Regions from separate parts of the Bacillus sp. PK6-16 genome, predicted to be linked through region 2. Evidence: riboswitches for the same ligand, from Rfam matches in the RefSeq annotation. Region 2 holds a riboswitch; each other region holds the start of a gene.
What was found. Region 2 has a riboswitch for magnesium ahead of mgtA (magnesium-translocating P-type ATPase). Riboswitches for the same ligand answer to the same signal wherever they lie in the genome.
Positions count from the first base shown of each region.

Region 1: linked by a shared signal. The riboswitch ahead of M1D66_RS18980 (P-type ATPase actuator domain-containing protein) and the one ahead of mgtA (magnesium-translocating P-type ATPase) in region 2 are both predicted to bind magnesium.
Region 3: linked by a shared signal. The riboswitch ahead of mgtE (magnesium transporter) and the one ahead of mgtA (magnesium-translocating P-type ATPase) in region 2 are both predicted to bind magnesium.

Region 1 is NZ_CP096511.1:3,723,355-3,734,308, reverse strand. It holds gene M1D66_RS19035 (dynamin family protein) at 1-172, shown strand, start outside; gene M1D66_RS19030 (DUF3931 domain-containing protein) at 176-430, opposite strand; gene M1D66_RS19025 (GNAT family N-acetyltransferase) at 503-970, shown strand; gene M1D66_RS19020 (YpbS family protein) at 991-1,263, shown strand; gene M1D66_RS19015 (sulfurtransferase) at 1,266-2,099, shown strand; RNA gene ssrS (6S RNA) at 2,216-2,398, shown strand; RNA gene ssrS (6S RNA) at 2,420-2,603, shown strand; gene M1D66_RS19000 (hypothetical protein) at 2,657-3,106, opposite strand; gene M1D66_RS18995 (hypothetical protein) at 3,190-3,501, shown strand; gene M1D66_RS18990 (glutathionylspermidine synthase family protein) at 3,505-4,743, shown strand; gene M1D66_RS18985 (DUF350 domain-containing protein) at 4,736-5,122, shown strand; M-box (ykoK) riboswitch at 5,294-5,459, shown strand; gene M1D66_RS18980 (P-type ATPase actuator domain-containing protein) at 5,795-6,520, shown strand; gene M1D66_RS18975 (5'-3' exonuclease) at 6,653-7,519, shown strand; gene M1D66_RS18970 (FbpB family small basic protein) at 7,875-8,015, shown strand; gene M1D66_RS18965 (acyltransferase family protein) at 8,344-9,537, shown strand; gene M1D66_RS18960 (YveK family protein) at 9,538-10,281, shown strand; gene M1D66_RS18955 (CpsD/CapB family tyrosine-protein kinase) at 10,268-10,888, shown strand; gene M1D66_RS18950 (sugar transferase) at 10,907-10,954, shown strand, end outside.
Region 2 is NZ_CP096511.1:1,286,475-1,297,428, reverse strand. It holds gene argC (N-acetyl-gamma-glutamyl-phosphate reductase) at 1-709, opposite strand, end outside; gene M1D66_RS06770 (YqzH family protein) at 934-1,122, shown strand; gene M1D66_RS06765 (SDR family NAD(P)-dependent oxidoreductase) at 1,152-1,946, opposite strand; gene M1D66_RS06760 (MBL fold metallo-hydrolase) at 1,956-2,909, opposite strand; gene proI (pyrroline-5-carboxylate reductase ProI) at 3,075-3,914, shown strand; gene sdaAA (L-serine ammonia-lyase, iron-sulfur-dependent, subunit alpha) at 3,961-4,839, opposite strand; gene sdaAB (L-serine ammonia-lyase, iron-sulfur-dependent subunit beta) at 4,858-5,517, opposite strand; gene M1D66_RS06740 (hypothetical protein) at 5,565-5,711, opposite strand; gene rnz (ribonuclease Z) at 6,398-7,321, opposite strand; gene M1D66_RS06730 (DUF3932 family protein) at 7,511-7,762, shown strand; gene M1D66_RS06725 (hypothetical protein) at 7,797-8,336, opposite strand; M-box (ykoK) riboswitch at 8,505-8,672, shown strand; gene mgtA (magnesium-translocating P-type ATPase) at 9,004-10,954, shown strand, end outside.
Region 3 is NZ_CP096511.1:2,870,908-2,881,861, forward strand. It holds gene M1D66_RS14775 (phosphodiester glycosidase family protein) at 260-1,357, opposite strand; gene mgtE (magnesium transporter) at 1,515-2,843, opposite strand; M-box (ykoK) riboswitch at 3,125-3,290, opposite strand; M-box (ykoK) riboswitch at 3,798-3,974, shown strand; gene M1D66_RS14785 (FtsW/RodA/SpoVE family cell cycle protein) at 4,161-5,288, shown strand; gene M1D66_RS14790 (serine hydrolase domain-containing protein) at 5,516-6,553, opposite strand; gene M1D66_RS14795 (class I SAM-dependent methyltransferase) at 6,912-7,649, opposite strand; gene M1D66_RS14800 (DUF1904 family protein) at 8,379-8,711, shown strand; gene M1D66_RS14805 (LysE family translocator) at 9,352-9,978, shown strand; gene hfq (RNA chaperone Hfq) at 10,584-10,772, opposite strand; gene M1D66_RS14815 (hypothetical protein) at 10,795-10,954, opposite strand, start outside.

The DNA.
Region 1 (10,954 bases), 2.4 Mb from region 2:
GGATATGAAGTGGAACTTATTCCAAAAAGTGATGCAGCAAGATGTGATGAACTATTATGAAAGTATATTGTTTGCATTGGCTGAAACGATTGATGTATCTCTATATGAACAAAGTAAAGAACAATTGCAAAAGCAGTTAGTAGAGATTGAAAAAGAAATTTATGTTATATAATCGTTAGGAGAAAAAGATTCGTTCAATTTTCTTTTGCAGTACAGTATCTAAAGATTTTACAAATCCAGCAAATTCATCGGTAGAAATCATATGAGTAAGAACGAGTCGTCTGCCATCTGGTGTTTCACCGCATAAGACGAATGAAGAAAATTCATATGTTTTGTTTTCAACTACTAATTTTGGATAGGAATACGTGTCGCTTTTCTTCTTCTTTCCATCAATAGAGATGACGTTGCATTTTTTCTCATTGTTGTCCATGGTGAATCCCTCCTTTCTATTACTTATGGTAGACAAGGAGGGTTTAGAACAATAGAGAAGGGGGAATTTTTTATGTCTGTTGTAATAGAACGTATTCCAAAAGAGGCTATACCGAAGTCTCTATTGTTACTTGCTGATCCAAGTGAACGGCAAATAGCTACGTATGTACAAAGAGGATTAACATACGTAGCTAAGCAGGGGGGGAGCGTTATCGGTGTATATGTTCTTTTGGAAACAAGGCCAAAGACGATGGAAATCATGAATATTGCGGTTGCAGAGCATTTGCAAGGAAAAGGGATTGGGAAGAAGCTATTAAGGCATGCTGTAGAAACTGCTAAAGGATACGGTATGTCAAAACTTGAAGTTGGTACAGGCAATTCTAGTGTTTCACAACTTGCTTTATATCAAAAATGTGGATTTCGTATTTTTTCTATTGATTTTGATTACTTTTCGAAGCATTATGAAGAAGAGATTATTGAAAATGGGATTGTATGTCGTGATATGATCCGGCTTGCAATGGAATTGAATAAAAACGTATAACTATTTAGGGGGAAGAGAAGATGGAAGTACATAAAGCAATTACAGCACATTCTCGTAAACAAAATGAAAGTGTAAAAGCATGTTTACAATTAGATGCACAGCGTGAAGCAGCTATTGAAGCTGCCGTATCTCTTGCGTCAAATGGGAAAGAATTTTCGGTTGATGTCATTAATGTTGTAACGAAGCAAATTAATGATCTTGCAAAAAATGGTGTTACCTTGCAGCGTAAATATGTTACAGAAGAAATGGTTATGGAGTATGTAAGTCGTTTGAAAGAGAAAGAAGGTCGTTAAAGATGATAGTTACAGTCGAATGGTTACGTGAGCATATAGAAGATGAGAATGTCCGTATAATCGATTGTCGTTTTGATTTAGCGAATCCTAATTGGGGTAGAGAAAAGTATGAAGAAGGACATATTCCTCATGCGTTATATTTTGATTTGAATTTAGATTTATCAAGTCCTATAGCAGAACATGGTGGCCGCCATCCTTTACCAAATATTGAGGAGTTTGCAGACAAGCTTTCGGAGGCTGGTATTGATGAGCATACGACAGTAATTGCGTATGACAGTCAAGCCGGTGCAAATGCTGCTCGTTTATGGTGGTTATGTAACTATGTAGGACATGAGAAAGTATATATATTAGATGGTGGTTTCCCGGCTTGGAAAGAGAATGGACTACCGACAACAGCGGAAATTCCTGTTGCTATACGAAAAACATTCAAAGCTAATATACAAGATCATATGCTTGTAACGATGGAAACGGTCAGAGAGAATATCCGTGCAGGTGCGGATGTTACATTAATTGATTCAAGAGAGCCGAAACGTTATGCTGGTGTAGAGGAACTTGTCGATCATAAAGCAGGACATATTCCAACAGCGGTAAACCATTTCTGGAAGGATGGAATGTTGCAATCAGGACAATTTAAGAATGAAGCTGGGCAACAAGAACGATTCCAAAATCTGTCGAAAGATAAGGAAACAATTGTATATTGTGGTTCTGGTGTTACGGCATGTCCAAATATCGTTGCATTAAAATTGGCTGGATTCCAAAATGTAAAATTGTATGCAGGTAGCTGGAGTGATTGGATTTCTTATCCAGAAAATCAAATTGCAAAAGAAGAAGATTAATCACTTGCATGCAAAAATAATTTGTATTAAAATAAGGTCACAAGCAAGAGATTGCTCGAAAAACTTTGTATTTTACACATTAGAAACAATGTGATAATATAACGACAAGTAAATAATACATCCTGCGGTGTGCGTAACTTATTTATGTCTAAAACCGATGTTAGTTATACGGAAGCTCAATATTTAGCGACCATCATCAAGCCTTCCTTGTGGAGGAAGATGTACGGTAACTGTGAGGGCATCCACCTGCGAGTAGCGGGTTTTTGGACATTTACGAGGAGCGGCACGTGCGGGGGTCTTATTTCAACTAACCTTATATAAAATTCCTACGGTGTACGTAGCTTATGCATGTCTTAAACCAATAAGTTTAATATGGAAGTTCAATATTTAAATGTAGCTAACATGCCATCTTTTTAAGAAGGAAGTTACAAACATTTGTGAGAGCATCCACCTGTGAGAGCAGGTTTATGGACATCTAGAGAGAACGGCATATGTGGGGCTATATAAAAACCTTACGTTTTATACGTAAGGTTTTTTGTTGCATAGATATATCAATATTATCTTGATTCACCTGTGAAGTTTCCGTAATAAATGTAGCACTTTCTGTCTTCATCAATCTCTCTTGAATCTAAGGAGAACTCCATAGACATGCCGTCTCGCTGAATATATATAATATCTGAATGAAGAGATGGTAAAATTTCTTCATAGTTCCATACATCTTGACTATCTACTATGTTTGAACTCGTTTCACTTAGTTCTCTAATTTCAAAACCGATGTAGGAGTATGTAGGGTCTGAAGGGTCATTTGTGAAAACTTCTTTTTGAATATAAATAACTGCTGTTCCGTCTGGATCAACCGAAGTTGCAGTAACAACATAAGTATTTTTCTCTTTAATAAAATATTCACAAGTCATGCGTGCGATAATTTCAGAATTAGAAATATTGGCGTAGTTCCATAAAGCAGGATACCCTTTCGTTTCATCATTAAGTCGATATTCTAAGCGCATTTAATCCCTCTTCTTCCTTTTTCTTCTACTTTATCATGCCATCCTATATAATAGGAATAGAATTTAAAAAGGGGAGTGCGAAGGTGACAAAAACGAAATGGCTAGTAGGTGGTGTCGTAACGTCTTTAATGACTGGCACTTTATTTGGTTGCGCACAAGATCTTCCCCCAAAACCGAATGATAATAGTTGTTCTGATTGGGATTGGGATGATGAACTTGGGGTATGGCAGTGTGATGATAGTAGTTCAGGTTATCGTGGGCATTACTTCTATGGTGGACGATACTATCAAAATAAATCCACTTTTAAAAATTCATCGGCGTTTAAATCGTATCAATCGTCTGCTGAATTTAAAGGTGGAATTGGAAGCGGTTCAAAGGGAGGATTTGGGGGCTAAAATATGTCGCAATACATAAGGGATAGAAAAGAATTTTATTTAAAATATCCGAATTTTTGGTCGGATTTATATGAATGTGAGTATAGTTTGTTTCATGTTTTTTCTATAACAAATCAGACTTTGGAACAAGTACACTTAGCGACTGAACGAATGGGTAAAATATTTTTTAAGACTGCTAGACTTTTGCGAAATTTAAGTGACGAACAGCTTCTTGAGCTTGGTTTTCCTCCTGCGAGCTTATCATTCATTAGAATGAAAGGGCTTTATCCTGAATCTGTAATTTCGCGATTTGATTTTGCCGTAACAGAGGATAACCAAATCAAAATGCTTGAGTTTAATAGTGATACACCAACTTTTATTATGGAATGCTTTCAAATGAATGGGAAAGTATGTGGAAATCTAGGCTATGATGATCCAAACTCGGATCAAGAACGATTGCTATCTTCTGGTGTAACGAAAGCAGTAATGGAAGCGACAAAGGGATTAGATAATCCAAATGTTGTTTTTACAGCACATCCTGAACATATCGAGGATTGGAATACCACTATGTATTTAAGTCAGCTATGCCATGTTGAAAATAAAGTAGTGCCAATGTCAGAACTTAGAATTACAAAGGATGCTCTAGTCGATAAAGATGGGGCGAAGATTGATGTTTTATATCGCCAAACATATCCGATAGAAGATTTAATTGAGGATCAAGATCCTGAAACAGGAGATTTGGTAGGTGTGGAATTGTTACAACTTGTAAAAGCCGGAAAGCTTTTTATAATAAATCCTTTGTCAGCATTTTTACTTCAGCCAAAATCAATTCAGTGTCTTATTTGGGGGTTAGCAGAAGAAGAGGCCTTTTATACAAATGAGGAACAACAGTGGATTAAAGAATATATGTTACCTACATATTTAGAACCAGATTTATTTTTAGGAAAAGGTTCTTTCGTTCAAAAACCTTCATTTGGGAGAGAAGGAGATACAATTACGATTCGCGATAAAGACGAAAATATTATGCTTCAAAATGCACACCAAACATATAAAACGTCACTGCCGATATTTCAAAAGTATATCGAACTGCCAGTCGTATCCTTGGAAACAGAAAAAGGGATCGAGAAACTGTCATATGTGTTTGGTTCGTTTTTAATTGCTGGAAAAGCGAGTAGTATCGGTATTCGCGCGGGAGAAAAGATTACAGGAAATGAATCGTACTATTTACCGGTAGGTATAAAAAGGAGGGGAAAAAATGATTAATTTTTTATTATATTTAGTAGTAACACTCGGCCTTTTATGTATAGGTCTGTTCTTGATGGAAGTGACAACGAAAGTAAAGGAATTTAAGTTAATGGCTCAAGGAAATAAGGCGGTAAGCTATGTGCTTGGAGGACGATTACTTGGGTTAGCTGTTGTTTTATATTCGACAGCAGCTAATTCAATTTCACTTCTTGATATGATTTCGTGGGGAGCAGTTGGGATTTTGGCTCAAATTATCGTCTTTTATTTAGCTGAGTGGCTTACACCACGCTTTAATATAAACAAAAGTCTCGAAGAAGATAATCAAGCAGTCGGTCTTTTTCTTATGTTTTTAGCAATTTCAATTGGGATTGTAATTGCTGGTTGTATAACTTATTAAAAACTTTACGTTTAAACGTAAAGTTTTTTATTTTATCCCGTAAAAGCCCGATTGGTGAGGGCTGATTAAAGTTTCACTTTATATATGTTAGTTTGCCATACCTTTTGAAAAAATTGTAGGCTACGGTTGACATCTATTTTAAATAAGAGTAACATTTTCAATGTAATGAAAATAAGTCTCTGTTAGGTGAGGCTCCTGTATAGAGAAATGCTACTGCCCAAAAATGTCGAGAGACGCCAATGGGTCAACAGGAATGATCGAATTAAGGTTTTTCTTAACGTAGCTGGTAATGTACCTATGCTATACAGTGCTAAAACTCGGTGAGGGAGAGGTCCGTAGATTTCTAATTATATTAGAAATCGTTTATTTGTGTATGTAATGGCCGCTACTCTCTTAAGGGTAGGGGCCTTTTTTGTTACCAAGCTATGAGTAATTTCATAGTATAAACTATAAAATTAAACGAGGAGGTGAGGAGCATGTCAAATTCTGACTCGGTTCCGTTACCCATATACTTCAAATCAAAAATATATGATGTAGGCAGGAAACGATTTGTTCCTCCCTCTATATTTATCATAATGTAGCGTTTATAAAACGCGAGACACTTTCACAGTAAAGTGGATAAATTGAGAAACAAAGCGTTTCTTCCTATGTTGTAAAGGAGGAGACGATAATATGTTATATGCAAACAAAACTGTGGGTAACACGTCATATAAACTAAGTAAAAAATCAATAAAAGAACAAACAATGCTCCAAAAAAATAAAGATTTATTAATTGAAATTGCAACAAGAGATGTAAAATCTGTATTTGCATATTTTAAAACAACAAGAGACGGACTATCAATGAAAGAGGCACAAAAACGTATTCAAGTATATGGCCGAAATGAACTAACTTCAAAAAGAGCACTTCTCGCAGAAGTAATGATGAAGCTTGGTGGCATGATTCCAGGTTTTTCAAAACAACGTGTGTGTGATGAATTACAACGTGAAACGATTACTGTATCTAGAGTAGAATGTTCTAGTAGTACAGGGCTAAATAGTGAACTGAAAATGATGGAGATACCAGTGCAAGAACTTGTACCTGGAGATATAATTTTTCTTTCGGCTGGAGATGCTGTGCCAGCTGATGTACGTATTATTTATGCAGATGATTTATTAGTGAATGAGTCTGTGTTAACGGGAAACGAAGCGAATATAGAGAAGTTTGAAAGCTGCTATCACCTTGAACGTAAACGATTTATTCCATTAAAACGGATGAAAGATTATAATCCACTTGAGCTTGAAAATGTATGTTTTAAAGGTTCACATATCGTTAGTGGAAATGCAAAGGCTGTCGTTGTTTCTACTGGAAAAAATACGTATTCAGGCATATTGCATACTTGTTGTAGTAGAACGTCTTAATGTGTTAATGGTGCTAAATATACAAAAACAATGTATAATAGACAAAGTTGAGCAAAAACGTAGAATGGTAATCTATTTATATAACCTTACGTGATAACGTAAGGTTATTATTTTTTTAATAGGAGAGGAATTATGAAAAAAGTATTATTAGTTGATGGTATGGCACTATTATTTCGTGCTTTTTACGCAACAAGTGTCTACGGACAATTTATGAAACGACAAGATGGAACCCCTACGAACGGGATTCATGGTTATATGAAACACTTATTAACAGCTACGCAAGCGATCGAACCAACACATATCGTTACATGCTGGGATATGGGAAGTACGACATTTAGAACAGAATCGTTCTCGAATTATAAAGCAAATCGTGCAGCGCCACCAGAAGAATTAATTCCTCAATTCGATTTAGTGCAAGAAATGACTGCGAAATTATCCATTCCAGTTATCGGTATGAAAGGCTACGAAGCCGATGATTGTATCGGTACGCTTGCAAAACAATATTGCAATGAAGCTGAAGTTTATATTTTAACTGGTGATACAGATTTACTTCAACTTGTTGATAAGAACGTTACAGTTATGCTTCTGCGTAAAGGAATTGGAAATTACGAATATTACACACCGGAGAAAATCATGGAAGAAAAAGGTGTAGAGCCGTGGCAAATCGTCCATGCAAAAGCTTTCATGGGAGATACAAGTGATAATTATCCAGGTGTAAAAGGTATCGGTGAAAAAACAGCGTATAAGCTTATTCAAGAGCACGGAACAGTATCCGCTGTACTAGAAAATGTAGAATCATTAACAAAAGCGCAGCGTACGAAGATTGAAAGTGATTTAGAGAACTTAAATATTTCGTTACAATTAGCCGAAATTCACTGTGAAGTTCCAATTTCATGTTCACTAGAAGAAGGATTACACACAATGGATGAAGAAAAACTTAGATTTGTTTGTGAAGAAATGAATTGGGGAAGACCTGAAATATTAATAAATATGCTATAAATAGTTTGGAAAGAGGGATGTTGCATAAGTCGAACTTTGACTTGGTGACACCTTCTTTTTGTTTTTGTAAACAGTATGATAGTAAATAAAATTATGTCGAACTCAATTTTAAATATATAAATGTTTCGACAAGATATAATGATAAAAGTTGATGAAAATAGTGATTTTTGTAATGAAGTGAATTAATTTCAACATAGTTTTAGAGAGTCTTTTTTTCGTGTTCACAAAGTTGTCAGAAAATAAACGAGATTTTCATATGAAGTTCAAATAGAATTCACAACAATCAATTATTATAAGAACACACAGATAATTCTTTATCTTTTATATAAATCATCCCCCAAGGAGGACAATGAAAATGAGAAAAAAAGTGAGAAAATCTTTTAAACAATTATTAATTGAAAATAAACAATCACTATTAAATAATAAAGAAAATATGAAAGAAATTGAAGAGAGAATTGAGAAACGACATGTAGCATATAGTGGTGCCAGTAATTAAATAAAATAAAAAAGATAGCCTATATAGGCTATCTTTTTTATTTTATATTGAAAAAACGCTATTCAGCTCTTTAATTTTGTAAATATGCAAGATATTTTTATAGCGTTTTTCTATCAATATTACTCATTTTTCGAGGTTGAAATTGGTATATACCAATTTTTGAGATTTTCTATTCAAAATATTACAAAAAATGTTACAATACACTCAAATTTATACTATAAAATCATTTTAATATGAAAAATTGGAATGAAAAGAAAGGAGAGGAATATGAATAAAGATGTCGCTTTGAAATGATTATTATCATTTCATTAGGAGTTGATGTAAAAAGATGAAAAGATACGAAGAATTGGACTCTATAAGAGGGATTTCTTCATTAGTAGTAATGATTGGTCATCATTTAATGATTTTTTCAGCATTTCAAAATTACAGTTATGAAGATAATAAACCATTTGTTGTGTATCTATTAAAAGAAACGCCTGCTCGTCTAATTTTTAGTAGTGGTAACGAATCAGTTATTATCTTTTTTGTTTTGAGCGGATTTGTTTTGTATGAATCTATTCAAAAAAACTATAGTAGCTATGGGTCATACCTTTTAAAACGTATATGCAGAATATATATTCCTTATATTGTGGCAATAATTATAGCTATTGTATGCCAGATTACAATTAGTGAATATGGTATTTCTTATTTAAGTGAATGGTTTAATCGCTCATGGACGATTGAAAGTTCTTCAAGCTTAATCGCACAACATATTTTATTGGTTGGGAAATATAATACAGATGCATATAACGGTGTGATTTGGTCACTTGTCCATGAAATGCGAATATCAATAATTTTCCCGTTAATTTTGATGATTTGCTTACGAAAAACGTTAAGGTGTTCATTACTATTATTGTTTAGTTTTAGTATATGTTCTGTCGTAATATTATTTTTGTTTCGCTCGGGCTTAACATTAACAAGCTATGCATTAACATTGCATTACACAGTGCTGTTTTTACTAGGAGCACTAGTTGCGAAGTATAAAAATAATTTAATAGTTTTTTATAGTAATTGTACTAAAAACACGAAAATTGCATGGTTTTTATTTGCGATTTTACTTTTTATGTATGAAGGGCTTATTGGAGAAATGAAAGTGCTCAATAATTTTATATTTCGAGACTACGTAGTGGCGATAAGTGCATGTTTATTGGTCATATTAAGTTTGTCAATATCAACTTTGTCGTCCTTGCTACATAATAAATATTTGTTATATTTGGGGAAGATTTCTTACAGTCTTTATTTATACCATATTATATCGTTGTTTTCCCTTATATACATGCTCCATGAAATATTACCGTTGCCTATTATTTTAATTTTTTCACTTGTTTTTTCGTTTATACTTGCAATGCTTTCGTATGTATATGTAGAAAAATTTGCATTCGGAGTCGGAAAGTATGTAACAAAACAAGTGGATAGAAGAGAGAAAGGGTTATCTGTAAAGAGTGAATTGCAGGATGTTATTCAGAAAAGGGCGGTGAAATAATTGAAGCAAGAAATGAGTATAAAAGATTTTCAACAATTACTGAAAAGAAGATTCGTAACGATTATTTTAACGATGTGTTGTTTAACCGCTTCTTTAGTTCTTATCTCTATGTATGTTTTAAAGCCGTCATATCAATATTCAACGCAAATTCTTGTTGGGAATTTAGATGAGTTTAATAAGGAAAATTCAACAAATAAAACACAAGAGAATAAGCAACTAGTAACATCGTATGTTGATATTTTAAAAAGCCCATTAATTATTTCAACAGTCAAAAAAACTTTGAAATTAGAGCAATCAAGTTATGAATTAGCACAAAAAATCTCGGTTGTGAATACGGACAACTCACAAATTGTAACTGTTACAGTAAAAGATTCCAATCCGAAAATCGTGAAAGACATTGTAAAGACATTGGCAGAGCAATCACAAAAAAGCTTTCAACAGTACACAAATGTACAAGGGGTGAAAGTATTAACTGATCCTGAGTTACAGGAACAGGCTGAAAAATTGTTTCCAAAATTTCAACTGATCATTCCTATTTCTTTAATTGTTAGTTTTTTTGTTGGGATAGGTTTAGCTGTATTTCGAGATTATTTTGATGAACGTATATACACGGAACAGGATTTAGAGAAAATAACAACAGTCTCTGTTATTGGTCACATAAATATGAAACCAAATAGAAAAAAGAAACCTACAGAGGTTGATAAAAAATCATCTATATATCGAGGTGAACATGTCGATGTTTAGAACAAAGAAACAGCTGCCATTCGATTTGCATGATGATTTGATGAAAGAGCAGTTTTATACGGTGTATCACGAGCTGAAAAAATCTGGAAAACAACTATTCACAGTTAGTTCAACGAAGGACAGAGGGGTTGTTGCCTCGCTTATAGTAAATATGGGTCTAGTGTTTGCAGAAATGAAGAAAAAGGTGTTACTTATTGATGTGAATTTTTCTGACCCTCAATTACATGTATTATTACAAAGTGATCACATGATAACCGTAAACGATATAATAAGCTCTTCCCCCTGCAATTATGAATCTTTTTCTAGTAATTTGTCTAAATACTTATATTGTATTCCTGCAAAAAAAACAGTACACACAGGGACGCCCTTAGTTGCTATGGATGAATTTGATAATGCGATTGTTAAGTGGAAAGAAGATTTTGATTACATTTTCTTTTATTCTTCTGAAGTATTTGATCTTCCTGCTACGCACATTATTGCAGAGAAATGCGATGGAGTGGTGTTAGCAGTTAAAAAGCGACAAGATTCACTACGTACAGTGCAAAAAGTAATAGCGGATATAAATAGGAAAGAATGTGAATTAATAGGTATAATTTTATATTCTTGAATGTGGGGGTAACGATCCATGATTCGTGAAACAAATCAAGCCAAGTTGTATACGATTCCGGCTCAA
Region 2 (10,954 bases):
TCGGTATTAAATGTGTGCTAAATGTAATTGGCTGTGATTCACTATTCCATTCTGTAAGCATTTGCTCAATCTCCGGAACGTGCTGATGCTGGTTTACTTTATAGATATGTAAGTTATCGTATAGCTCAGGAAAATGAGTCATTGTTGTTGGTGTTTTTCCTGCTCCTGATACCCCTGATTTCGCATCAATAATAATCGAATCTTCTTCAATCATGCTACTACGTATTAACGGCGCTATCGCTAGCAATGTGGCTGTAGCAAAACATCCTGGGTTTGCAATTAAATTTGCCTTTTGAATCTCAGTCCTTTTCCATTCACTTAACCCATACACTGCTTTTCTAAGAATTTCTTCTTTCGCTGCTGGCCTTTTATACCACAGTTCATATGACGAAGGATTTATCATACGAAAGTCTCCAGATAGGTCAATTACTTTTAAACCTTCTGCTACTAACTTGGGAGTTAACTCCGCCGATACTCCTGCTGGTGTTGCTAGAAATACGATTTCTGCTTCTTTCCCTATTGTCTTCACATCAATTTCTTGTAACGTATGAACGAGAACATTTCGAAGATGCGGATATACATTTGTTATACACTCACCAACTTGCGAAAAAGAATGAAGAGATGCTATCGAAAAATATGGATGTTGTTCTAATAAACGAATTAATTCAATGCCCCCATATCCAGTGGCTCCAATAATTGCGACTTTCATAAGTTCCTCCTCAAATCGATTCTTTAAATTAAGTATGATTATAATATTGTATATTTATAGAGTCAATTAAATATTTATAAATTTTAAAATCTAAAAAAACTTAATTTTATTAGAAAAATAATATACTCAACCGAATTTTTATACAAAAATAGTGCATAGTAGTTTTTTTATTTCACTTCAAGTACAATAAAACAATACATACGTACATACAGGCGGGAAAAAATATGAACGAAAAATTAATTGAGAAAATGATTATAAAAAGTTTTCAGCAATATCAATGCAGTCCAATATCAAAAGAAGATCAGGAAATGCTAGTGAAACATATTCAAACGGTGACTCATTCAAATATTGAAATTGATTTATACGAGGAGATTGAGGATATTGTTTATGATTATGTGACTGGAAAACAATAAAAAATAGGAGATTTCCATGTGGAAATCTCCTATTTTTTACTTAATGATTTACCTGCTACACGTTCAAATAAACCTGGGAATAAAGCATAAAGTTTTGGACCAATTCCCATCCACTTCGGTAAGTTTACTTCACGTTTTTTCGTGTGCATCGACTTTACGATTTGTTCTGCTACGTATGTTGGTTTTAACATGTAACGTCCCATATTCTTTACATATGTACCAGATTGATCCGCTATTTCAAAAAAGTTTGTATCTATCGGACCCGGATTAATTGCTGTAACATAAATATCTGTATTCGCTAATTCCATGCGTAAACTATTCGTAAATCCTAATACAGCATGTTTCGTTGCTGCATACGCACTTGATTTCGGAGTTGCAATTTTTCCGGCAAGTGAAGCAATATTAATAATATGTCCTTCGTTCTTGTTTACCATATAAGGTAGTACCGCTTTCGTACATGCTACTAATCCAAATACATTTACTTGGAACATATCTTTTACTTCACCCATTGACGCATCTTCAAACGTTTTAAAAATACCAAATCCCGCATTGTTTACTAATATATCAATACGTCCCACTTCTTGTAATACCTTTGAAAAAACAGACTGTACTTCCATCTCTTCACTTACATCTAATACATAATAATAGCAAGGCGTATTATAAGTTTCTTTAATTTTGTCTACTAACGCTTGTAGTTTCTCTTCTGTTCGAGCCATTAATACTGGAGTCGCTCCCTGTGCTGCAACTTGCATTGCAACTTGCTCACCAATCCCACTAGAAGCACCTGTAATGACGATTACTTTATTTTGTAAACGTCCTGTCATTGCTGTCACCTACTTTGCATAATAAATCAATTGTTGCGATGACTCATCAATCATCACTTGTTGATTATATGCTAAATAGTCCAATTGTCCAACCGTTTCTGAAATAGTAAGTGGTAATTGTTCTTTATATAATACCGGAAATAGTTTTACACATACTTCAAATGCTGTCATTGGTTTTTCCTTTAATAACTCAAGCACTTTAAAAGCACGTGTTTCTTGCTTTTGTAATCTCGTTTCAATAAGTTGTTTCACATTTAGAACATCTTCCCCATGCCCTGATAAAATGCGTGAAATATTCATTTCGCTTAAACGCTGTAATGTTTGATTATATTGTAGTAATGGGCGTGCCCGCTCTGTTTGCCCTTCATATGGCGGTTCTAGTATTGGATTCGAAGAAATATGACTAATGAGAGCATCTCCACCAATTAATATTCCATCAGATTCTCTATATAAAGAAATATGAGTAGAAGCATGACCTGGTGTTTCAAGTACTGTAAATCCAGGCAAAGAATCAATACGATCTCCTTCTCTCACAGTATGCGTTAACGATCTATTACAAGAATATTTAAGTGTCCTCGTCGTCAATAACGACTCGTCTTTCAAAAATGCTGCTGGCACACCAAACTGTAAGGCCGTCTCTCTAAAAAATTCATGATACCGCTTTAAAAATTCTGGATTTTGTGTAATCCAAGGCTCATTCCAAGGATGTCCAATAATATTCGTCTTCTCAGAAAATATATTTAAAAGTCCACAATGATCTGCATGATGATGCGTAATGACTACTGTTTCAATATCTTCTATCGTATGTCCTAATGCACCTAATTGACTTTCTAACGCATTCCTTGCCTCTTCTGTATTCGTCCCTGTATCAATTAATGTTAATGTCTCCCCCTCAACTAAAAACACATTCACAGTTTCCACTGCAAATGGTACAGGAATCTCCATTCGGTGAATCGCCGTCATGCTTAGCCCCCCTGTCTCTTTCCGGTTCAAAAATGAATACTTCTTCAGTTTACAACTTCTATATATATTTGTCATTATTTTCAGATAAAAAGAGGTGTTTCCTATAAAAAAACGAATGTATGTACATTTATAAGAATTTCTAACCAAAATTAAAGGAGGAACATCATGTCTATTCAAAACATTTCCTTTCTCGGTGCAGGCTCTATTGCCGAAGCTATTATTGGTGGCTTGTTACATGCAAATGTCGTTAAAGGTGAACAAATTACTGTAAGTAATCGTTCTAACGAGACAAGATTACAAGAGCTACATAAAAAATACGGTGTCAAAGGTACTCATAATAAAAAAGAATTACTTACTGATGCAAATATTCTTTTTCTAGCAATGAAACCAAAGGATGTTGCAGAGGCGCTTACCCCTTTTAAAGAATACATAAATAATAACGTGCTTATTATTTCATTACTAGCAGGTGTTTCTACTGACTCAATTAGAAAACTACTTCAAAAAGACGTTCCAATTATTCGTGCAATGCCAAATACCTCCGCAGCCATTTTAAAATCAGCTACCGCTATCTCCCCTTCAAAACATGCAACAGCGGAGCATATTCGCACTGCAACATCTTTATTTGAAACGATTGGTCTCGTCTCTGTTGTAGAGGAAGAAGATATGCATGCTGTCACTGCATTATCCGGAAGTGGACCTGCTTATATTTATTACGTAGTGGAAGCTATGGAAGAAGCTGCAAAAAAAATTGGTTTAAAAGAAGATGTTGCAAAATCACTTATTCTTCAAACGATGATTGGTGCTGCTGAAATGCTAAAAGCAAGTGACAAACACCCTTCTATTTTGAGAAAGGAAATTACTTCTCCTGGTGGAACTACCGAAGCAGGTATTGAAGTATTACAAGAACATAAATTTCAACAAGCACTTATTTCTTGTATTACACAGGCAACGAAACGATCACATAATCTTGGAAAAACATTAGAACAACTAACAAAAAAAAAATAGAAAAAGGAGCTCAAGTTTATTTGAGCTCCTTTTTCTATAATTACACTTAGTTATTGTTCTTCCCAAAAATCTCTTCTTGCAGGCGACGACCAGTCGGCGTTGCTGCAAGTCCACCTTCTGCTGTTTCACGAAGTGCTACTGGCATCGTTTGTCCGATTCTAAACATTGCCTCAATTACTTCATCACATGGAATTGTACTCGTTACACCAGCTAATGCTAAATCTGCTGAAATCATCGCATTCGCAGCTCCTGCTGCATTACGTTTTACACAAGGTACTTCTACAAGTCCTGCAACAGGATCACACACTAAACCAAGCATGTTCTTTAATGAAATTGCCATCGCTGTAGCTGCTTGATCTTGTGTTCCACCAGCCATCTCAACTGCAGCTGCAGCCGCCATTCCACTTGCTGAACCAACTTCAGCTTGGCATCCTCCCGCTGCACCAGAAATACAAGCGTTATTCGCAACAACCATACCGAAAGCTCCTGCTGTAAATAAGAATTCAATCATTTCTTCACGTGTAGGCTGCAATTTTTCTCTTAGTGCAAATAGTACACCTGGCACTGTTCCAGCAGAACCTGCTGTTGGTGTTGCACAAATAATTCCCATCGCTGCGTTTACTTCATTTGTTGCAACAGCTTTGCTTACTGCATCCAAAATCGTATCTCCAGATAAGCCTTTTCCGCTCTTCATATACGCTTGAACTTTTACAGCATCTCCACCAGTTAAACCAGTTGGTGATTTCACGCCGCGAATACCACGTTCTACTGCTTGCTCCATCACGACTAAGTTCTTTTCCATACCAGCAATTACTTCTTCACGTGAAATACTTCTTGTTTCCATTTCACATTGAATCATAATTTCTGCGATTTTTACATTTTGTTCTTTAGCTTGCGCCACTAGTTCCGCTGCGTTCCGAAACATGGTGTGTCCCCCCTGCAATTATTCCATAATAGTTACTTGACAAATATTTTGTTGCGCTTTTATTTCTTCAATTACTTCATCTGCTAATAATTCATCTGTTTCAATGACCATAAGCGCTCTTCTTCCTTTTTCTTTACGAGAAACACTCATTGTGCTAATGTTAATCTCATGTTTCGCAAGGATTGAAGCTACCGCTGCAATAGCACCGAAGCGATCGTTATTTACAATAAGTAGTGCTGGGCTCGTGCCTGATAATTGAAGATCGAATCCGTTTAATTCTACAACTTCAATTTTACCGCCACCAATTGAGCAAGCAACAACTTCAATTTCATCTTCACCTTTATACAAACGAATTCTCGCTGTATTTGGGTGAGGTGCATTGGCATCTTCTTCAATGAATTCCACTTCAATTCCGCGCTCTTTTGCTATTTCTAGCGCCTCTGGAATACGTAAGTCATCTGTTTCAAATCCTAATATTCCACCGATTAGTGCTACATCCGTACCATGCCCTCGATACGTCTTTGCAAATGATCCATATAACGAAATGCTTACTCTTTCTGGTTCATGACGAAACAGCTGGCGAGCAACTTGCCCCATTCTTGCTGCGCCTGCTGTATGTGAACTTGATGGTCCAATCATAACTGGACCGATAATATCAAATACTGAGCGATACTTCATCATAACTCCCCCTAAACCTCTATGAAAAAATTTATTCTACTATTCTATTAAGCTGCTACATCTGTCGCTTTTCCAGTTGTACCACGAATTTGTTCTGCTGCACGAATTGGATAGTTTTTGAATAAAAGTAATCCAATATAACCTGAAATAATACCAGTTATCATAATACATAAGAATCTTAGCATTATTTTCATTTAAAAATGATACAAGATAATCCAGAATAAAGTCTGGTAGCAATCCAAAGTTTAACACAGAAGCCATTGCAAGCATAGCATAAACAAGTGATATAACCATTGCTAATGCAACTAAATTTGCACCCGCTATTCCGCCTAGACTACCTGCTGATGTTCTGAACTCTTTTAAAGAGTGGTGTACCAATTAAATCTCCACTACCTTATTAATAAAAAACTTCTACTAAGGAACTCGTAATAGCTACACTTGCTAATCATATCGTTTAGCTAAAAAGTGAAAAAGACTTATGACAAATAATAGTAATATCTTTCCTATTATAATTCTCGTGTTACTCTCTCATGATTTAGTCAACTTCACTTGTTACGATAATGACTAAAATACATGCGACTTATCATAAATTATAATCTGCCCTCATTATAGCTTGTTTTTTATAAAACGCTTACTTTTGTTGAATTTTAAAAGTTCTGAATAAAAGTCCATTTCTGCTATTTGTATCACTTGTATGTCATCTGACTTATATAACAGTTTTTCTAAATAATCATTATTTCGTATTTTTATCCTATATATTCAAACCATCCTAATTTTCTGTATCATCCAAGTATAAGTATAAAATAATAACAGTTTTATTTTTAAATTTTTTTAGACATAAAAAAATGGTAACCCGCTGTTACCATTTTTTACAAAATAATTATTTTTCTACTGGGAATGATTTCAAATCTGTCGCTATTTCTGTATTAGAAAACAACTCTCTAGCCTCTTTCAATAATTCCTTATATGTATCTCCTTGATAGCGAGAACTAATGTGAGTTAATATTAGTCGCTTCGCATTTGCCTGAAGTGCAATGCTCGCAGCTTGCTTAGATGTAGAATGAAAATAATCATACGCTTGTTGCTCATCTTCTGCTGCGAAAGTCGCTTCATGGACAAGTACATCTGCATCTTGCGCAAGCTCCCTACTCGCTTCGCAATATCGCGTATCACCTAAGATAGTAATAATTCTTCCTTTTTGAGGTGGGCCGATAAACTCATTTCCATTTAATATCGTGCCATCCTCTAATTCAACTACTTCACCATCTTTTAAACGTTTAAAGATTGGACCTGGTTTCACACCCATCTCAAGCAACTTATCAACTAAAAGAGCACCTTGTATATCTTTCTCTACAATACGATATCCAAAGCATTCTATACCGTGTGACAATCTTTTCGTTTCTACATAAAATTCATTATCTTCAAATACGGTACCTTCTTCTGTTATCTCCACAACTTCAAGTGGATATTTCACATGTGTCGTACTTACCGATAATGCCACTTCAATAAATTGTTTAATTCCTTTCGGTCCATACACCGTTAAAGGCGTAGTTCCTCCTTGAAATGAACGGCTACCTAATAAACCAGGCAATCCAAAAATATGATCGCCATGTAAATGCGTAATAAATATTTTTTCAATGCGGCGCGGACGTACAGATGTATGTAATATTTGATGTTGCGTGGCCTCACCACAATCAAATAACCAAGTTTGTCCTCGTTCTTCTAACAATTGTAAAGCAATTGCTGAAACGTTCCTTCCTTTTGAAGGAACACCTGCACCAGTTCCTAAAAATACAAATTCCACTTTCTTTCCTCCAGCTCTAAATATACTCTATCTCTCATCTTACGGAATGTTATTTCAAATGGCAAATTGAATTTACATAACCAAACATCTAGACAACTATATAACACGAACGTTATACTCAAAAAATTTAGCTATCGTTCGTGTTTTGTGTTAAAATAATTATACTACATTTTAAGGGAGCGTTTTATTATGAAAGAAGTATTTCGTTTACAAACTGATTTTTCATCTTCATTTGATCGCTGGGTAAGTTCTTTCGTGTCTGATCACCCAGCACAATTAGAATGGACAACTTTAAAGGAATTAATCCATGAATATACAACATCACATACAAATGATACGTTACCAGCATATATTTCTTCAGCTTTAACATATTACGCCCAACGTGTTTCAACTACAAACAGTTCAGAGATTGTTATTTTTGAAAACCCTACAATCTCGTAATCTATAATAAAAAAGCACTGGTTACAGTGCTTTTTTATTTATACTTATTTAACAAATGATCATATTCCGTCCAAAAGTCTGTATACATACTTTGATCAAACTCATCTAAAATTATCTTTTCACTTGATTTATTGAATAATTCTTTTGCCTGTAGCGCAAAAGAAACAATTTGTTTTCTATATTCATTTTCATTTACTTCTATATGAAGCCCTTCATAGTATATAGCCTTTTGATCAGTAGAAATAACTTTGACAAAATCCTTTAAAACCACATTTTCACCTATATGGTTTATAGTCCAATGAATTGAAATTGGGCATCCTAACATGAGCATAGTGCCACATCCGTGCAAAATAAGCCCCTCTTCATTTTCAATATCACAAATATATTCTTTATCTAAAGTTCGTAACAGAGCTAAAGCTGATTCACTTATTCCCCATTCCTCATCCATACCTGTTTGTGTAATAATCGTTCCATCCACATTTAAATAAATTTCCCCGTGAGAACATAAATCTTCCTGCTCATTAAACAACCACTTTTGATTCTCAATATTTATAATAAAATTTTGTGGTCCCATTACAAATTCCCCTTTTATAAAAATATTTATTTTTCATATTATTTATAATCAATATCATACATTTCATCCCACATATCTATTATAAATCCGTTTAATATTTTAAAAACACAGATAAAAAAGATATTGACACTACAATTTTACAGTGCTAACATTCAACATGTAATTGAATATGGTCTCTGTTAGGTGAGGCTCCTGTATAGAGAAACGCTGCTGCCCAAAAATGTCGAGAGACGCCAATGGGTCAACAGGAAAGGTCGGAATGAAGGCCTTTTTTAATGTAGCTGGTTTCAGTACCTATGCTATACAGTGCTAAAACTCAACGAGGGAGAGGTGCATGTATTTTGTCATACACAAAAACTGTTTTTATTTATGTCTACTAACAGTCTTTGTTGTGGACTCTTTTAACTGCGAATTCAGACCTTTACTCGTTTTGAGTAAAGGTCTTTTTACGTCTATATGCACCTTACTATGAAACAAACATAGCATATTCAGAAACTACTAAATTGTACGGAGGTGAGGAACAGTTGGCAATTGATGATTCGGCCCAGATACCCATACGTTTTACATTCATATTTCATCATGTAGGTAGGAAAGAAACTGTTCCTCACCATTTCAAATAGTTAGGTAACAGATTGTTTCCTCCTTCATGACAGAGGAGGAACTACCGATGTTTAATTTACAAAGACAAGAAACAAAGCATGCTTATGAGCAAGATAGCATGAAAACAAATAACGAATTATTAGTGGAGGTTGCAACACAAGATGTAAGCTCTGCGTTAAAACTTTTAGAAACAACACAAGATGGATTATCTAAACAAGAAGCGTCTCGTAGACTTTCTTTATATGGTCCGAACGAAATAGCTCATAATAAAATGGCACCGTGGTACATTCAATTTCTGTCGGCATTTAAAAATCCATTTATTTTCGTTTTATTAGCTCTTGGAGCACTCTCCTTTTTCACGGATGATATGCAAGGAACAATTGTCGTATCTGCAATGGTACTACTTAGTGCAACAATTCGGTTTTCCCAAGAATTTCGTTCTCAAAAAGCTGCCGATAAGTTAAAGGCTATGGTTCGAACAACTGCGAGCGTATTTAGAATAAATGGATTTGTACATGAAACAAAAAATGTAACGAATTTAAATCGAAATTACACAACAGAAATTCCAATTGAGGAACTTGTACCTGGCGATATCATTTCCCTTTCAGCCGGTGATATCGTTCCAGCTGATGTGCGTATTGTATCCGCTAAAGATTTATTTGTTAATCAATCTTCTTTAACAGGGGAAGCACTTCCTGTAGAAAAATACGAACACTGCTACCATACAGAAAATAAGCATATCTTACCGACAAACATGAAAAAAAATTACAATCCACTCGATATGGAAAACCTTTGTTTCATGGGAACAAATATTGTAAGTGGTAGCGCAAAAGCTGTTGTCATCTCAACAAGTACCGATACGTATTTCGGCTCTTTAGCCAATAAGGTAATTGGAAAGCGTGTAGAAACAAGCTTTGATAAAGGTGTAAACAAAGTAAGCTGGCTCTTAATTACATTCATGCTTATTATGGTACCTATTGTCCTTCTCATTAATGGATTCACAAAAGGTGATTGGCAAGAAGCTTTCTTCTTCGCTATTGCCGTCGCTGTCGGCCTTACACCTGAAATGTTACCAATGATTGTAACTGCTAATTTAGCTAAAGGTGCCGTTAACATGTCTAAACAAAAAGTAATTGTAAAACAGCTAAATTCTATTCAAAACTTAGGTGCTATGAACATTCTTTGTACAGATAAAACCGGAACTTTAACAGAAGATAAAGTTGTCCTTGTTCGTCACTTAGATCCCAAGGGAAATGAATGCAATCGCGTCTTGCAATTTGCCTATTTAAATAGTTTCTATCAAACTGGATTGAAAAATTTAATAGATAAAGCTGTTATTAAGCATACAGAGGAAAACAATACATTTAATCCATCAGCTTTTCAAAAGCTAGATGAAATTCCATTCGATTTCGCCCGCCGGCGTATGTCAGTCATCGTAAAGGATATTTCAGGTGAACATACAATGGTTTGTAAAGGTGCCGTAGAAGAAATTTTATCAATTTGTAACTACACTGAAGTGGATGAAAAAATCGTTACACTCACCGAGGAAATACGTTCAAATGTCAAAAAACTAAGTGAGACACTAAATAGTGAAGGTATGCGGGTTATTGCTGTGGCTTATAAAAAAGATAGAAGAATAAATGATACAGAGTACGCAGTAAAAGACGAAACTGATATGATTCTCGCTGGATATATCGGCTTTTTAGATCCACCGAAACCATCTGCAGCAGCTGCAATTCAAGCATTACAAAAACATGGTGTACAAGTGAAAATTTTAACTGGCGATAACGAAATTGTTACAAGAAAGGTTTGTAAAGAAGTTGGATTAGATATCTGCGAACCAATCCTCGGTTACGAGATTGATTCTTTACCAGATAAAGCATTAGCAAGACTTGCCGAAGAAACGACTGTATTTGCGAAGCTTAATCCAATGCAAAAATCTCGTATTATACACGCATTACAAGGAAATGGACACACTGTAGGTTACATGGGAGACGGCATTAACGATGCTGTAGCAT
Region 3 (10,954 bases), 1.6 Mb from region 2:
AAAAATGATGATTCCTTTCGTAATTTATTTAATAAAAAATGTTTTAACGCTTAATAGACAGTGAAAGTAAGGATATTGTTCCATATTTACAAAAAACTAAAAAAGAGTGATAAGAATTCCGTAAATTTGGAATCCTCATCACTCTCATTTGATATTGTGCAAATCATGAATATGAAATAATAATTTCTAATTTCAAAAAATAATTTCAATTTTCCAACTAACGAGATAAAAATCATGTATTTGTTCTATTTTTAATAATTCATAAATTCGTTGAAATGTTCGCATCAAATTCATCTGATGTTTTGGTATCTATTTTTCTCCCATCAATTGTCATCTTTATTTTTTGTTTTTGGTTTGCTGTTACCACCCAAGCATTAGGTAAATAACGATCTTCATGTGATAATGTAGAAGGTGAATTTATAACCTTTCCTCCTAAATATAGAGTAGCAGAAGAACCACCATCCATAGCCATTGCATTTATAGCACCTTTTTCATATAGAATATCTTGACACTCTTTTAACGTAGCCCCTATACTATGCGTCTGTCTACCGTCAATGACTAGAAACATAATTGTACCATCTTCTTTTTGGGCCATAATACTTCGCGGAGCAGAACCCCAACCACCGTCTCCTTCTGTAATCATTTTTTCTCCATTTACAATTAACTGTGGCATAAATCCTGCTGCTGAAACGACTTGTTTATCCAAAAGTTGTTGTGTAGAATAATTTCCTGTTATCATTTGTCCAAACTTTGTTAAGCCTGTAATAATTGTAGGGGTATTTCTATCCATATTCGTATCAATAACTTTCCCATTTTCTATTACAATTCCAGTAGCAACATTTCCTCCACCCCTTCCTGTTTCATCTGCAAATCCACTTGCATTCACAGCAACAAGTGCATGATTACGCTTTGCCATTACGCTAATTTTTTCTCCTCTGTTAGCGCCCTGTGTTCCTTGATGGCTAACAAGTTTAACATTGAAGGGATTGCTAATAGTAACTAAATTTCCTTCAAAAAGAAAGCGACTATCTTTGTGACTTTTAATCGTTTCTACATCAATTTCTAATGGCTGATTTTTAAATTCTTCTAATCTTTTTCCTGCTATTTTTTTATAAATATGCTCATCACTATTTGACCATTTCGGATGATTAATTCTATCTTGCAATTTATCTAGTTCCTTTTGGGATAGGAATGTATATTTCGCATATTGCGGATGCTGAGAAGTTAGTATACTCCCAGCCATTGTTATGCGAAGCTCTCGGCCATAGCTAGTACCAAATAATATGCCTATACCAATAAGCATGAAAATAGACAATAGAAGCAAAATTCGTTTGAAGATTTTTCTGAGATGTTTCATAGTTTTATCCTCCAGCATTCATTACATTCAATAAATCCATTAAAATATTATTTATCTAAATACAAAAGTGTTTGATTTCCTCATGTCTGAATTCCCCAATATACTTTAGCAATTCAGGCAAAATACTTATTCCGATTTTCGTTTTTTTAGTGTATATTTATAAATTTAATAACGTTTTTGCAACCATGAAATAAATTACTAATCCTGTTCCATCAACAAATGTTGTAATAAATGGACCTGAAACAACTGCAGGATCTAATTTTAATTTTCTTAGAATTAAAGGTAAAACAGCTGCTACAAGAGAGGCCCAAATAACAATAAATAATAAAGTAATTGCTACAACTTGTGCAACTTCTGTTCCAACTCCTAACATATAAGCACGAGTGAGGCCAGCTATTCCAAGTGCAAGTCCGAGAAGCATCCCTATTGCAAATTCCTTTTTCATTACACGGAAAATATCTTTAAATTTGACCTCTCCAATACCGATTGCACGAGTAATTGTTGCTACAACCTGTGTTCCTGTATTCCCACCAGTACCTACTAATAACGGAACAAAGAAAGCAAGGGCAACTACAGTTTCAATTTCATCTTCAAAATACTTTAATACTGTACCTGTATATGCCTCAGCAACAAAAAGAAGTAATAACCATGGTAGACGTTTTAAGAAAATACTCCAAATGCTAGCTTCAAAGTAAGATTGATTCAATGGTTCACTTCCGCCTAACTTTTGAATATCTTCTGTAGCTTCTGCTTCCATAACATTCATTACGTCATCAAATGTTATAATACCAATCATTTTATTATTTGCTGTTGTGACAGGTATTGCTGCTAAATTATAATTCAGTAGCTTTTTTACAACTTCTTGCTGGTCAACTTCAGCGTGTACTGAAATTACCTCTTGAATCATGATAGTAGATAATATCTCTTCATCTGCTGCTAGTAATAACTCATGTATGGAAACGATTCCCTCAAGATAACCATGACTATCAAGAACATAACTATAAGATATTGATTCTACATTTTTAGAATGTTCCCTAATGTACTTCAATGTCATTTTTACTGACCAATTTCCTCTAACTGCAACAAAATCACTTGTTACAAGACTTCCTGCCGTTTCAAGTTTGAAGGTCATCAATTTTTTCACGTTATGTTTTGTGATTTTATCTAGATACGCCATTAATTTAGCCTGTTTTTCCGGATGAACCGCTAGCAGTAAATCTACTAATTCATCAATCGGTTGTAAATTTAGTAACTTTTTAGCTTTGTTTTCAGATAAGTGAATTAAGATATTATATTTTTCTTCTGCACCCATATATTGAAGAATTTTAGAGCTTTTTAATACAGGAATCGTATTTAGCAATATGACTTGATTTTCAATTGAAAACTGTTTTACTTCTTGTGCAATATCATACGATGGATGACGTAAAACTTTCTCTGCATCCAAGTTATTTTTGGTTACAAGTAATTCCTTTAATAATTTCTTCATGTTAACTCCTCCTCATATTGCTAAGGGAGACTCTAGAGTTTCATGAGTGGTTTTGTTTTATTTTATCTGCCTTAAATTTTTTATTAGAGCAATAATAGTTACATTGCAATAAATTCATTAGTTAGAATTACCTCCTTTTTGAATATAGACCAGATAAAAATAAATAAAATTAAACAGAAAAACCTTTACTCAAAAAGGAGTAAAGGTTTTTTCACAATACAAATAAATGATTATTAAGACCGCCCTACCAAAATCACAGAGGTGCCTTTCTATCAAATCGTATACCACTCCCTCGTTGAGTTTTAGCACTGTATAGCATAGGTTTTTATAACCAGCTACATTAAAAAGGGCCTTAATCCGACCGTTCCTGTTGACCCATTGGCGTCTCTCGACATTTTTGGGCAGCAGCGTTTCTCTATACAGGAGCCTCACCTAACAAAGTTTATTGAATTACTTCAAAATTTAAACCAGAATTTAATATTTGTCAACTGACTTTCAATTCCATTCATAAAAAAATCTTTTATAGAAAATGAAATTATATTTTATTTTAAATTTAAAATTCTCCTTAAAAAACATAGAATTCAAATAGATTTAATTCAAAGAAACGTAATAAAACATATGAAATTTATTGTTTTTAATCAAATTCCAATTTTATAACAAAAGATGAATAATTAGTCATTCTGTATATCAAAAGAACATTCATAAAAAAATCTTCTTTTATGATTAAAATCTTCTTTACTGTTTATCAAATTTATATGGTTAAACTACTTAATCAAACGATACACTACAAGTCAAAAATATGTACTTATACGGAATGATTACATACATTTTTTCAAATCATTTCTCAAAGGACTATAAAGCAATAAAACAGATAAAATTAGCAATATGGTTGCTTGACAAGCAAAAAAAATATATTTATGCTTGCTACACGAAACAAACACATAAAATTTATATTGCTTAACCTGTTAGGTGAGGCTCCTATGCAAACACAGGCTATTGCCCAAAAATGTCGAAAGACGCCAATGGGTAGAACAGGAATTGTCGGATTAAGGCTCTTCTTAAGATAGCTAAGTAATGAATTTTCATTACTTTACGTTGTATAGTGCCAAAGCTCTACTAGGGGGAAAAAAGCCTTATTTAGTCATGCCATTTTGAATCCCTCTAGTTACATACTAGGGGGATTTTTGCGTAAAAAAACAGGGAGTAAGCGATAGAATCTTCCTAAACAAAAGTCATATTTAGTAATTGACGAGAACAAGATTCTATTCATAAGCAAATGTAATATTATGTTTTGTTTTAAATCAGGAGGATATTAAAATGAAAAAAATATTAAAACTCGATTATCTATTGCTCCTTCCTCTATTCATAACATGTACTTTAGGTATTATCATGATGTATAGTGCAAGCTCCATTGTCGCTGTCCAACATTACGGTTATAACAGTAGACATTTTGTTGATTCTCAATTAACAAAGCTACTTTTAGGAACAATTGGGTTAATAGTTTGTGCTTTACTCCCATATGAAATATGGAAAAAACGAATAGTCTCAATCTGTATTATGGTTGGAGGGATTTTTTTATTGATTATGGTTTTATGGAAAGGAAAAGTGGTAAATAATGCCCAATCATGGATCTTTGGAATACAGCCAGCTGAATTTCTTAAATTAGGAACAATACTTGTAACAGCCCGCTTTTTTGCATTAAGACAAAAACAAGCTAAAAATAACTGGAGAGGTATCGGAAAACTTTTATTCTTTTTAGCTACAATTTTTTTTCTTATCTTTAAACAACCAAATTTAGGATCTGCACTTTTAATATTAGGTATAGGTTTTAGCATATTTCTTTGCTCAGGAATAAATATAAATCTACTAATCAAAAGAATTATCATCAGTTCTATTTTGTGGTTACCTATTTTATATTTCTTGATTCAAAATAGTTTGTCAGAAGTTCAAAAGACACGTATTACTACGATTTTCAATCCCTTTCTTGATGCGCAAGGAAATGGATACCAGCTTGTAAATTCTTTTATTTCCATTGGCTCTGGAGGAATCACTGGTCGTGGATTTGGAAATAGCATACAAAAAACAGGTTATCTTCCGGAACCACATACAGATTTTATAATGGCAATAGTTTCTGAAGAACTAGGATTTATTGGTGTATTTATTATATTGGCTGGAGTTTTGACTATAGTACTTCGCTCCTTAAAAATTGCACAATTATGTGTAGATCCATTTGGCAGTTTTATAGCAATTGGTATAGGATGTATGATTGGTATGCAATCTGTTGTAAATTTAGGTGGTATTACAGGACTATTTCCTCTTACAGGTACCCCATTTCCATTTGTAAGTTTTGGTGGAAGTTCTTTAATGGTCAATTTAATAGCAATAGGAATATTAATTAACATTTCAATTTTTAATAAAATTGAGTTTGATAATCATAATATATAATTTTTATATTTCAATTTAAAAATTTTAAAATTCGACCTCATTAATTAATCTATATTTAAAAAATTTCTAATTATTTTTTTAACTGTATAAATATTAATATTTATCTTCGTTTTAATACGAAAAAAGGCAGGCATAAATATATGCTTGCCTTCCGTTCTCAAAATCAATTACACCTAAAACAACGTGAGGTTAACCAAATCTAGATACTGTCTTCTACGCCCTATTTTTTACTTTTCTAAAACAATTTCTGCTATTTCATTAGCACATTTTTTAGAGTCAAATCCATCATAGTTACTTAGTACTACAACAGTCAAATATTCTTTTGGAAACCGCATGAAGTGTGAACGATAACCTGCCCAGCTACCTGAATGTTCCAAGTATCGACAGTTAAAACCTTCTGCAAGCCTTAGCCCAAAAGCATAATCTTCATTGTCAATAATCGTCTCCCCAGTTGGAGAAATTTTCGGACCTATTTCGCTCATTCTTTTAACAAGTTCTTTTCCACCAACAGTGCCTGTAGTTAAATTTTCTCCCCATCTTACAAGATCTTCAACATTTGTATGAACTGCCCCATCACCTGTATGTTCCCAAGGGCTTTCATAGATTTTATATTTTCCTTGCTCATTCTTCGAATACCCACTAATAATTGGTATAGTTGTTGGGTAGCAATCTACAATTGTTGTGTCTCTCATATGTAAAGGATCAAAAATACGCTCCTTTGTAAATTGACGTAGAGACTTGCCACTTACCTTCTCTACCACTTGTGATAATAAAAAATATCCTGTATTGCTATACTCAAATTTTGTGCCAGCTGGGAACCTTGCAATTTGATGATTTTTAAGGTGCTCTAACGATTCTTCCACAGTTAATGTATCTGTAAATTTAATATTTGCTGATACAGCCAATTCCATATAATCAACTAGTCCACCAGTGTGATGAATTAGGTGTCTCAATGTTACAGGTTCAGCATATGCTCCTATAGAAGGAACGAACCTTACAATTGAATCATCTAAACTCAATTTTCCCTCTTGTTCTAAGAGTAATATAGAAAACGCAGTAAATTGTTTAGAAACCGAGGCAATATTAAAAATATTTTTAGTAGTTATAGGTATATTTCCCTCTATAGTAGCTAAGGCAACCGCACCTTTATAAGTTACTCCGCTATCAAAACTAGCAATATATGCAAAGCCAGGAGCTTTTGGTGAAAACTTTTTTAATAATTGTTTAATCGATGTATGCGTCTTTTCATTATATGCATTATTCACCTCAATCACATCCCCTTCCCATTAAATGATTAGTATATTATCCTGTTATCTTTTTCAGTTACAAATTAGAAAAAAATCTTGTTCTGAGGGTACTATAAAATTTTAGCTTGATGACGATGGGGTACCGCCAGCATTTCGAAAAAAACCCACGCTAAGCTAAAAACACAATAAGCTGTCCATATGGACAACTTATTTACATAATTTTCGAAAGCTGAAGTTAAAAGTTTTTAATTTCTTGCTCACTTAAAGCACCCGTTAGTTTAAGTGTATTTCTTCACAATCTTATTTTTAAAATTAGAAAAAATTTTTACTCTTTTTTTAAAAATAAAGCCAGTAGTTAATCAACGGGGGTTCAACCTTAATATTTTCTTGATTTAATGATAATAGAAGATGGTCTCCGTTTTTCATTTATTAATTCTGGCATTTTTTCTAATCCTGTTGGAGTTGACTCTGGCTCAATAATTTTCTCTATTACAAGATCGTTGTCTATTAGAGTATTAATTAATGTTGAAATTGTTCTATGATATTTAACAACACCATCTATCCACCAATGTTCCTCCCTTTTTCCTTCTTCTTGGTAATTATCTAATGCCCAATGTAATCTATTTCCATTATTATCCTTAAACCAATTATTCATTTCCTTTCGAGCTGTTACTATTGGATGTTCTGTTGAAAAGATAAATTCACCATCATTTTTTAACAGACCACTTATTTTCTTAATTAGATGTGAGTAATCTTCTATGTAATGTATAACTAAAGAACTTGTTATTAAGTCGAATTTTTGATTTGGCAAATTAAGTTCTTCTATTGGTACACACATATAATCTATTTTTTCATTTTTGTTATACATTTCAGCTTGTTCAATCATATTTCTTGAGATGTCCACTCCCATAACTTTCGAGGCACCATTTTCTACACAGTACATAGAAAAGTGACCAGTTCCACATCCCAAATCTAATACAGACTTATCTGTAAGATTAGCAATTATAGATTTAATTGCTGGCTGTTCAACAAAATCATTAAAGGTAAATCCAGCTTCACGTAATGACTTATACTTTTTAAAGAAAAACGGATTATCATAAATGTTTTGTTTCATTATATACCCCCTATAATACAATCTATATTTTTTATATTCTAGAGGGCATCCGAAAATTCCCATATTGACCAAAATACAATTCAACTAACCTGCCATTTAGTTGAATAAGGAACAGTGTATATCCTATACATGTTAGGTTGATATAACGTCTCATTATAAGTAGCAAGGAAAAAGAGGAACCCTACTCTCTCAAGGAAACCTCCTTTTTTCGTTCTATGGACCTATGCATTTTTTCATACATTTCTATTCTAGCGCGGTTTTAGGTTTATCGTTTGTTTTTGGATTAACAAAAAAACTGTATTAAATCTTGTTTGATCCTAGGGGTCACTATATATGAACACTACGTATTTGACTTTCTCAATGACTAACATTACTTAACGTGGTAAAATAATATTCGGATGGGAATCCAATGTTATTAAAATTAAAGTGGTTATCAAGTCGGAGGAAGGCACTTTAGGGTGTCTTTTCTTTTTAAAATATATAAGCGCACCATCCCTTTTCTAATAGAGGCCCCCTCATGCCTCCTTACAGGGAGAATGATAAGGCATTTTTTATTTACCCAATTACCGAGCACTCATATGTTTTAAATAGTTACAATACTTGTATTGCTTCAATAACATATGATCATTCTTAAGAATGTCATTGAAATGTATCAATAGATTCTAGTGTAGCAAAATAAATTGTGCTATGATGTGAGCAAATATAAAGCTATCTAACGGAGGGATTCACATGCCGCATGTTGTGTTTCGTGGAATTACTACTGAACAATTAAAACACTTAAGTAAGCCATTAGTAGAAGAGCTCGCAGAAATTTGTGAGTGTGGTACGGATAATTTTACGTTGGAACTACCAAGTTCTACGTTTATATTCAATGGAGAAGAAATAGAAGCGTTTCCTCTTATTGAAGTGAAATGGTTCGAGCGTGGACAGGAAATTCGTGATCGATTTGCCAAGGCCATTACTACATATATAATGGATTTGGGACTTCCAGAAGTAGAGGTTGTATTTACGGTTTTCACAGAATCAGCGTATTATATTAACGGGAAGCATTGTGCAAGTTAGAGCTATTTGAAAGATTTTTGTAACATTTATAAGGGGTAGAACCACATCGCTATCAAGCTAACTAGACAAAATACCCCCTAAAAAGAAAAAGGCAGTATTCTTTCTGAGAAATCATAGGAAAGGATAACGCCTTTATATCAATATGGGGTATAACCGAGATACGTGTAAAAACAGGTCATATACTTACATTTTTTTACAATTATATTTGAAATCAGCTATTATATTTTCATAAAATTACAGCTTAAATGATATTTAGCTAATTGTCTAAAGAAAATGTATGCATAGCTTTGCTGTCTGTTTTATCAATGTAGTTTTTGGATAATATTTGGTCAAGTTGATACTAATACCCTCAATAAACAAAAGAAAATTAAGATTGTTCCGAGAAAAAGTAATTAAAAAACGCTCTTAATTTATTTAATTGCGTTATCATTCCATAAAAAATCTGATTATTTGTATAAATGGCATTTCATTAAAACGCTCATTTACAGAAGAACATTATTTAAGTGAAGCCCTCTATAAATCAATTACAACACCTTGAAAGTTTATGATACTATCCTGATCACACTTTTTATATTTAATGTTTTAAGGAAAAAAGCTATACTATAAGCGAAACTAAAAATCAGAAGGGAAATACCAGAAAATGGAAAATTATTTGCTATTTATCCTAACAGCACTCCTTATTATAATGATGCCTGGTCCCGGTTTTGCTTTAGTTACAAAAAACACTATCTCTCATGGTAGAAATGGTGGGAGAAAGACCGTCTTAGGAACGGTATCTGGAATGATGATTCATACAATAATGGCTACACTAGGACTCTCTGCTATCTTAATGAAATTTGCTATGCTATTTACATTAATAAAATATGCTGGGGCATTTTATTTAATTTATTTAGCTGTAAAGTCAATTAAAAGTGCCTTTTCTAAAAAAGAAGATATGTCAGGTTCAGTGGAAGTAAACTCTAAGGATATTGGAACGGTTAAAAGTTTTAGACAAGGATTTACCACGGCAATCTTAAACCCAAAAACGGCTGTATTTTTCCTTAGTTTTCTACCCCAATTTATTGTGAGTAATCAAAGTCATTTCTTCCAATTTCTTTTGTTGGGATTCACATTTACGACTTTGACAGCAATATGGTATTTATTTTATATCTCTCTAATACGTCAATTAAGAACTTTTTTAAGAAAAGAAAAGGTGAACCGTACAATAGAGGGTATTACTGGCACAGTATTATTAGTATTTGGAGTTAGGCTATTTTTCCAAAAATAAATATGTAATAGAGAGAGTTTAAAACTTTCGGTTTTTCCAATAAATGAATCAATATAAAGAGTATGGCTTTCAAACAGTAAAAAATGAACAAACGGGTATGTTTGTGGAATAAGCTTCAATAAAATAAAAGTTTACATTGGAGTTTTGAATCATTTGTAACTAATTTTGTAATAAATTTCTCAATATAAATATACTTGTTAATTACAGCTCTAATATTCAAAATTAACAAAAAAACAAATTATACTAACAATATGATGGTTATCCTTTTGTTTACTCCTTGTGCTAAAGATAAGATCGTATTTCCGAATCTTATCTTTTTATTTTTGGATTTTAGATACAAGAAAAGGAATCCTTAATAGCTTAAGGATTCTGTAACAGGAAAGAACAAACATATAATAATAAAAAGAATTACTTATATTATAATTTAAAAATAAGACAAAGATGTTGAGAAAACTTGGAATGGATTGAATATTTACATGTACTTATTTATAATTGATTAAGAGTTGGAGTAGTAATCTGTCATCTGTTCCTTTTTTAAAGAAGATTGATCTCAATCTTCTATTTTTTTGTGTTTTTTCCTCTTCTCTCGAAAAAAGGAAAAAGAATTACTTAAGAATTGTGGAAATTACTTGCTTATAGGCTAGTTGTTGCTTACCATGAACCATCATTAGGACGGCAGATTTATCTGTTGCAAGGATCTGCCCACGTACTGGAACGCCATTCTTTAAAAACACAGTAACTTCCCCTTTTTTCTCTTTCAATTGTTCATACATATCTTCTTGTAAGTTATACATGAAATACGCCCCCTAATTGTATCTACTTTTCTTTTAATACTTGCTGCTGCTCATTGTTGTCTATTTGTATTTCCCATCCATCTTCTATTTTTCTAAACCATTTTCCTATTTTGCTTACATAGTATTTTTTCACTTCACCATACGGAATCCAAATTTCACGTTCCTGTATTTGATTCATCACT